Regions from separate parts of the Sporosarcina sp. P29 genome, predicted to be linked through region 1. Evidence: a T-box and tRNA genes for the amino acid it is inferred to sense, from the RefSeq annotation. Region 1 holds a T-box; the other holds one or more tRNA genes.
What was found. A T-box is a leader RNA that pairs with one kind of tRNA and senses whether it is charged. The one in region 1 lies ahead of alaS (alanine--tRNA ligase), so its partner is inferred to be a tRNA-Ala.
Positions count from the first base shown of each region.

Region 2: it encodes a tRNA-Ala, which carries the amino acid that the T-box ahead of alaS (alanine--tRNA ligase) is inferred to sense. The anticodon was not compared.

Region 1 covers NZ_PDYX01000002.1:209,795-214,234, forward strand. The annotation lists gene alaS (alanine--tRNA ligase) at 185-2,818, opposite strand; T-box leader at 2,861-3,067, opposite strand; gene recD2 (SF1B family DNA helicase RecD2) at 3,107-4,440, opposite strand, start outside.
Region 2 covers NZ_PDYX01000027.1:23,108-27,547, reverse strand. The annotation lists gene CSV68_RS17365 (hypothetical protein) at 104-259, shown strand; gene CSV68_RS15195 (YusW family protein) at 608-1,063, opposite strand; gene CSV68_RS15190 (DUF2804 domain-containing protein) at 1,166-2,182, opposite strand; tRNA gene CSV68_RS15185 (tRNA-Ala) at 2,256-2,328, shown strand; gene CSV68_RS15180 (transporter substrate-binding domain-containing protein) at 2,631-3,452, shown strand; gene CSV68_RS15175 (amino acid ABC transporter permease) at 3,454-4,122, shown strand; gene CSV68_RS15170 (amino acid ABC transporter ATP-binding protein) at 4,148-4,440, shown strand, end outside.

The DNA.
Region 1 (4,440 bases):
ATTTCCATTTATGTCTATAACGATCTACCGTCAAAATATACATAGTAAATAGATTTGTGGATCAACCACCGTTCAAATTCGTTCTAGTCTGGCTCTTTCCTATAGGCATGTACTTTATTCACCCGAATGGAAATTAACTAGTTACATGTATCTACATTTTATGATTCATCGCTCTACATAATGGTTAAACAGATTTTACATAATCATACACGGATTGAAGCGCATCATCAAGTTTTGACGCATCTTTCGCCCCGGCCATCGCCATGTCCGGACGTCCGCCGCCTTTTCCGCCACAAAGTGACGCAACATGATTGACGATTTTACCTGCGTGGTAGTTACCACCTTTTAAATCATCGGTAACGCCAGCGGCCAGCATAACTTTCCCATCTGTTACTGTACCAAGTACAATGACGCCTTTGGAAGTTTTTTGTTTCATTTCATCAATCAATTGACGTAAACCGTTATTGTCTTTCACTTCTACATTTGCAGAAATGACTGTAATATCTTCGATCTGCTGAGCTGTTTCCAGGACACTCGCCAATTGGCTGTTGCCCATCTTCGCTTGCAGTGATTCATTTTCACGTTGAAGTTCTTTAAAGTCAGCAAGAATCGACTCGACTTTCGTGATGACTGTTTTCGGTGTAGCTTTTGCAGTTGCTGCTACTTGATCGATGACCGCTTGATCTTCTTTAAATGAACGGAATGCTTGTCCACCTGTGAAAGCCTCAATACGTCGTGTGCCTGCTCCAATGCCGCCTTCAGAAACGATTTTGAATACGTTGATGTCTGACGTGTTACGAACATGACATCCTCCACATAGCTCAACTGAGTAGTCACCGACTTTGACAACACGAACAATGTCGCCATACTTTTCACCGAACAATGCCATCGCACCCATTTCTTTTGCTTCTGCTATCGGTGAAATGATGGTATTGACAGGAGTACCTGCCCAAATTTGTTCATTGACCTGGAATTCGATACGCTCGAGTTCTTCTTTTGTGACTTGTCCAAAATGGGAGAAGTCAAAACGAAGACGATCCGGACCAACATATGAACCTGCTTGATTGACATGTTCACCGAGAACATCTTTCAATGCGCGGTGCAATAAGTGTGTAGCCGTATGGTTCTTGACTGTTAGATTGCGTGAGAACCCGTCCACTTTTGCACTAACGGATACGCCTTCATTCAATTCACCTGAACTGATGAAGACCGTATGTAAGTTTTGTCCATTAGGCGCTTTTTTGACGTCGCGAACTTCCGCTGTGAACGATTCGTTTGAGATCGTTCCTTTATCAGCCACTTGACCGCCACTTTCTGCATAGAACGGAGTTTGATCCAAAATGATTTGTACTGTTTCTCCTTCAGATGCATGTGCGATACGTTGTCCATCTTGAATAAGGACACTGACGATTGCAGTGGTTTCTAGTTGGCCATAGCCAATGAATTCACTCGCTTCATGTACTTCACCAAGGATACCGGATTGAACATGCATAGAGTCCGATGTTGCGCGCGCAGCACGTGCACGATTTCGTTGTGCAGCCATTTCTTCGTCAAACCCGATACGATCGACTGCCACATCTTCTTCGAGAGCGAATTCCTCTGTTAGTTCAAACGGGAATCCGTATGTGTCATAGAGTTTGAACGCGTCGCTGCCTGAAACGATTGGCAAGCCTGAAGCTTTTGCCTTTTCAATGATCGTTGTAAGAATCGCCATACCGTCATGCAAGGTTTCGTGGAAACGATCTTCTTCGTTTTTCACGACTTTCATAATGAAGGCTTGTTTATCATGAACTTCAGGGTAGAAGTCTTTCATGATATCCCCAACAATTGGCACTAGCATGTACATAAACGGCTTATCAATGCCTAGTTGTTTCGCAAAACGAACTGCTCTTCTTAATAGACGGCGCAGAACATAGCCACGGCCTTCATTGGAAGGAAGTGCTCCGTCTCCAATAGCGAATGCTACTGTGCGAATATGATCCGAAATTACTTTAAACGCTGTGTCTGCTTGAGTCGTTTCTCCGTACTTTCTGCCTGAGACATTTTCTACCGCTTCAATGATCGGTAAGAACAAGTCCGTATCGAAGTTCGTAGGCACGTCTTGGATAACTGATGCCATGCGCTCAAGACCCATTCCTGTATCAATGTTTTTCTTCGGAAGCGGTGTATACGTGTGATCAGGATTGTGATTGAACTCAGAGAATACTAAGTTCCAGATTTCCAAATAGCGTTCGTTTTCTCCACCTGGATATAATTCAGGATCTGAGAAATCGTCACCGTAACTTGGTCCGCGATCGTAGAAGATTTCGGAGTTCGGACCACTTGGACCTTCACCGATATCCCAGAAGTTCCCTTCGAGACGAATAATACGTTCTACCGGAATACCAATCTGATCTTTCCAGATTGCGTACGCTTCTTCATCTTCCGGATGGATGGTAACTGACAAGCGTTCCGGATCAAAACCGATCCATTGTTCATTTGTCAGGAAATCCCACGCACGAATAATGGCTTCTTCTTTGAAATAATCACCAATAGAAAAGTTGCCGAGCATTTCAAAGAACGTATGATGACGTGCTGTATAGCCGACATTTTCAATATCGTTTGTGCGGATCGATTTTTGTGCATTAGCAATCCGCGGGTTTTCAGGAATCACTCGTCCATCAAAGTATTTCTTCAATGTAGCAACTCCACTGTTGATCCATAGCAGTGATGCGTCATCAACTGGCACTAATGCAGCTGATGGTTCTACATTATGCCCGTACTCTTGAAAATAGTCTAAAAACATTTGGCGAATTTCAGATGCCGTAAGTTTTCTCATCGTTTTGCTCCTCCTAAAATTAAAAAAACTCCACCCCTTGTATAAAGGGGCGAAGGTTTCATTGATCGCGGTACCACCCTAATTACCGCATGACGCGGTATCTCGAGTTGCCTTAACGCGGCAAGACGGCAGGGATTAGCCTGCAACTTCGGAATAGCGTTCGCTGTAAATCTGAGAGAGCTTTTTCAGCCAAGAAGCTCTTTTCTATGACACAGAATAAACAGGTACTTGTTCCTTCAACGTTTTTCATTATTTCTAAACGAATTATAGGAAAGTTCTCTCGCTTTGTCAATCAGTCACTTCAAGAAAGTCGAATGGTGACACATTGTTCATGCCAATAAGCGGATCAATTGCAGTAAAATTGTCCATCGTTAGCTTCGCTTGCGACATGTCTTGTGGTTCAACCGTCACTTTTACTGGTGCTGCACCGAGTGAGATAGTTTCCACCGTTTGTAGTGTCTGAGCTTCTTGTGTTTCCCCAGTTATGCGTTCTTGTAACGTCGTCTGCCGCTCAGTTTCGTCGGTGCGCGCAATACCCGCTTTAAATTCTTCTGCTTCACCGCACAGGATTAAGAAGTTCTTCGCACGCGTAATCCCTGTATAAAGCAGATTACGACGCAACATTTTACGCTGACTTCTGACAATTGGCATGACGACAATCGGAAATTCACTACCTTGGGATTTATGGATCGAACAACAATACGCAAGTGTTAACTGATTTAAATCACTTCGCTCGTACTGCACTTCATTGCCGTCATAGGAGACCACCATGATCGCTTTTTTGTCCGTAGTTTCTTTCGCTAACATTATGGCAACGACTTCCCCCATATCCCCGTTAAAGACGTTGCTTTCCGGTTGGTTGACGAGTTGCAGCACTTTATCTCCGATGCGATACGTCGTTTCACCGAAGACCATTTCTTTTCTACCCTCTGCAGGTGGATTCGTCACTTCTTGTATCATTTTATTCAAACCATCTATGCCTGCTGGACCTTTGTACATCGGTGCCAACACTTGAATGTCTTTAATGGAATGCCCTTTGGATGTGGCGTTTTGGATAATTTGTTTGACCGCAGGCAAAATTTGATCACTTGACGCTCTAATAAATGAGCGATCCGACGTCTTCTTCGTGACATCCATCGTCCATTCTTTTTGCTTGATCATATGGGCCATTTCGATGATGGTTGAGCCTTCACTTTGTCGGAAAATATCGGTCAGTTCAACAACCGGAATTTTTCCTGACTGCATGAAATCATGTAACACTTGTCCAGGTCCTACAGAAGGTAGTTGGTCTTGGTCCCCAACGAATAATAACTGTGCATCGTTGCGAACAGCTTTTAACAGCTGATGCATGAGCCACGTATCGACCATGGAAGTTTCATCAATGATGATGAGATTTCCATCTACTTCCCGCTCCATCTCTTCTTCCGCGTCCTGACCCGTAAATCCGAGTAGACGATGGATCGTCATAGCAGGTAATCCGGTTGATTCGGACATGCGCTTCGCCGCGCGTCCGGTAGGGGCTGCCAAAATGATCGGAAACGGTTCTTTTTTACGTGCATACTCTTCGAGGTCAAGTGAGATGCCATGCAGCTCTGCATACGCCTCAACTAAGCCTCTTATGA
Region 2 (4,440 bases), on a different contig from region 1:
ATTACTACTGTTTTTTAGTAGAAGGATGAAATCATTCATCTTCGGTAATCGGGCCATATTAATCTACACGGGGGCGTTATTATTGAGAAGAGGAAGTATAGGCATGGCTTTATTTACAGGTGCATTTGTATTGGTAGTAATGCTTTTTATTGAGTATTTAATCCCCAATATCAATACTATAATAAAGATTATCGTTGTCGGTTTATTAGCTATGATTGGTGGCATGATCGGCAATAAGTTTTTTCCAAACAAGCAGTGATATTATGCAAACGGGGGCGATTGTGGAACATGGTTATTCGTAGTCGCTTAGTTGATCGGAGTGGAAGCCGGCGACTCCGGGAGGATCAGTGGGACAGGTGAAACACCTAGCGAGCGAAGCGAGGAGTGTGGTTCACCGCCCGCCCTCCGGAACGCGTCCGGCTGCAACGCAGATCAACGGGTTCGAATCCCAACTGTCAATTAGTAGTGGGATCGTAGGACTTACAAATTAACTCGGTTAGTACAACTTACTTTATTTACACTAAGCCATTATTAAAAAGACATGCAAAAAACCGCTAATTCATATATGAATTAGCGGTTCGCTTTATTGTACATTTTGTAACAGCTATTACTTCTTCTCATCAATATGAAGAGTTTTGTCATCTGCAAACTCTACATCCAACTTAAACTCGTCATACCCATCAAGACCGTACCATTGTAAAATGCGATCAATCGCTTCATCTTTAGTCGTTCCACTATCAATCAAAATCTCCATAAACATCTTATGCATATCGTCAATCGCTTCATTACCTTCGAGATCCACTTCCTGGAACTCGTTGAGATACTCTGCATCGTCAGGCTTTACATCCTCATAATCCGTTTCAATTTTCTTGCCGTCTTTCTTGATCGTTAAATCGAAATCCGTGAAACCGTACCCGTCACCCGTGTTCATTGTACTGCCTTCACCCTCGTCTTCAATGCTAACCGCAGCATCATTGTCCGGTGCCTTGTCTTTTGACCCGCAACCTCCGAGAAGTAAAATAGATGAAACTCCTGCAATAGATAATATTCGCATTACTGACATAAGCGCCACCCTTTCTAAAGTGTATACTACTTGTATTATCACCTTAAAACAGTAAACTTAAACAAAAAAGCAGATCTCTTTGTAGGTAGGAGAGAAGGGTAATTAGTGATACTTGCGCTCTAAGATCGAACCGAGCATCTGTCGAATCGGTAAGACTTGTCCGCTTGGTAGTCGAACTCTTCCGTGATAATAGCCGACATGTTGGGTAATTGACATTTTCCTGACGAGATAGTGATCAAGCGTTGGGCATTGGAAGAATGGTTTAAACGTCAATTGGATATCATCTGAAAACTTCGTTTGGATCTTCCAAGCACTTTTCGGGTCTGCTTTATTGCTTTTAAATACTACATCCTCATGAAATTTATGCATCGTGCCTTCCACAAAGACAGCATTTTCCGTTAGCCCTGTACCATCTGTCCAACTACCACCAAAATTTAAACCGACGCGTTTACCGCTTGTACGTTGAGAGGCCATTGCCCAGTCCCAATTCGTTCGGGCATGCCACACACCACGACCATAATCGTGGACCGCGAAACTATAATACGGATTGAAATCATAGCGTCGATCACCAACTCGTACATATCCGCCAGTTGGCATAATAGAGTGTTTGGAGGTGAAATGGAATGAGTCTCGACTTTTCGGGATGACCACATTCAAAGATTCATCTTTCTCGGGATGAATAATATGCAAATCGGCATGCAAGACTTCATTATCGAAATCAGGAATGATAACGGATAAATGCGTTTCACCTTGCATGTGGACGAGTTGAATCGTAATATCGTCATGCACAAACTTAATACTTTCGAGTGCCTCTTCAGGCATTTTTATACGTCTTCCAAAAGGTAGGGTTACATGTTTTTCATAGAATCGCTGTGTTTCATAGTTGAGTATGTAAACTAGACAAATAACTTTATGATCCAAGTGTACAATCGAGGCAGTCAATAAAACGTCTTCCCCGTAAATGCACCAATTATTCCAACGCTTCTTTTTCATAAACTGTCCTCTTAGATTGCTTCTCACTAAAGGGCTGCGTGCGTATCCTATTGATTCAGGATTCAGAAGCCCCTTGGAGTCACACAGAGATACAATTTCAGACAACTCCTTTTCTTCATGTTGCATGACGTTAACCACCTTTCTTGCCTATTGTCTTTTAAACGAACAGTTGATATACTCTATATTGTATCAGATATGAGGGGCATTAGCTCAGCTGGGAGAGCGTTGCGCTGGCAGTGCAAAGGTCAGGGGTTCGAGCCCCCTATGCTCCATAAAGATAGTAGCGGCAGTTCTTGAGAGAAATCTCTAAGAACTGTCGCTTTTCTTATTCGAAAGGATACTATTTCTTACTATATTCCCCTTTACCATGCAGAATGAAACTATTTACTATTGTATAATTATTCATTATAACGTATATTAAATGATATAGGAAGTAACCATTATAAGATCTTGTCCAATATATGTAGTATGCAAGCAAACGTATACATATACTTGTAGACAGTTGTTAGTCAGTATCTTATAATTGTATTAATTTAGAATATTTATACTGGTGAAGAGAGAGAAGGGGAAATGTATGAAGAAGATGTTTACAGCACTATTACTAATCCTAGTATTGGTCGTTGCGGGATGTAGTAGTAACGACGGAGGAGCAGGGTCAACAGAGAAATCCACGTTGAAGAATATTAAAGACAACAAAAAATTAGTAGTTGGAATTGCACCAGGTTATTTCCCTTTTGAAATGAAAAGTATTGAAGGCGGGTTTGTCGGCTACGATATCGATCTAGCCAACGCGGTAGGCGAAGCGTTAGATACGGAAGTAGAATTTAAGCAATTCGCATTTGATGGATTAGGACCAGCTTTGCAAATAGGTGAAGTGGATATGGTCATCGCAGGTATGACGATCCGTGGAGACCGTGCACTGTCCATTAGCATGTCCAATCCTTACTATAAAACAGGTCAGGCAATCATGGTACCGACTGCGAGCAAAGGGATCAAGTCATGGGAAGAACTTGACGTCAAGGGCAATAAAATTGCTGTAGGTATCGGAACTACGGGCGCGTTGCTTGCGAAGTCACAGTTCAAAAATGCGGAAGTTGTAGATTATGAAGATTTCCCGTTGGCAGCTACAACAATGGGTTCAGGTCAAGCGGATGCAGTCGTTTATGATGAACCTGCTGTTGCGGTATGGCGCTTAGAGCATGAAGGGGAAGTTCACCAGCTCGAAGGTTTGTTGTCCGCAGAAAACCTAGGGATTGCAGTGAAGAAAAATGATTTTGAAACGATTCAATGGTTGAACTCGTTCTTGCATAGCTATGTGGATAGCCCGGAAGAATTGGAATCAAGAAGTCGCTGGTTTGAGGAAAGCGACTGGCTAGATAAGGTTTCGGGCGAATAATATGGGTGGCTATGAATATGACTTCAGTGTAATATCGCAAAATATGGATATCTTTATTCAAGGGGCGCTGAAAACACTCGAAATTTCAGCAATCGCATTATTGCTGGCTATTCCGCTCGGTATTATCATCGGAATGGGCCGGATTTCCCGCAATGGATTTATCCGTATTCTTTCCTCAGCCTATGTAGAAGTCATGCGCGGTGTACCGTTGCTAGTACTATTGATTTGGATTTTCTTTGTACTTGGTCAATTTTTGAAACTCGGTTCCTATTGGGCATCGATTATTGGTCTAGCTGTCTTTACCGCAGCATTCATTGCAGAAATCGTTCGTTCAGGAATACAAGGTGTGCCAAGAGGGCAGATGGAAGCGGCCCGTTCGTCAGGTATGACCTACTGGCAGGCAATGCGCTTGATCGTCTTGCCACAAGCATTCCGACGAGTTCTACCGCCACTTGCTTCACAATTCATCATGCTAATTAAAGATTCATCTTTGATCTCGGTCATCGGTGCAACGGAATTGACGTTGAATGCGAAGAACCTCGTTGCCACTAGTATGCGTTCCATTGAAGTATGGACTTTCATAGGTTTCGTTTACTTTGCCATGACGTTCACGTTATCCATGATCATTCGTGCGATCGAACAAAAGTTATTAGCGAGAGAAAATTCATGAAGCTTGATGTGAAGGAGTGCCAGATATGATTTCCATAAAACATGTGAATAAAACATTCGGTATGAACCAAGTGCTGACGGATGTCTCGCTTGAAGTACCTAAATCAAACGTAGTGGCCATTATAGGCCCAAGTGGAGCAGGAAAGTCTACACTAATTCGCACGATCAATGCGCTCGAGCCGATCGATGACGGAGAAATAGTAGTAGACGGCGTTTCCATCCACGATAAAAAAGTGAATATTAATAAAGCGCGTTCTGAAATCGGATTCGTTTTCCAAAGCTTTAATCTCTATCCTTTCCTGACGGCGTTGCAAAACGT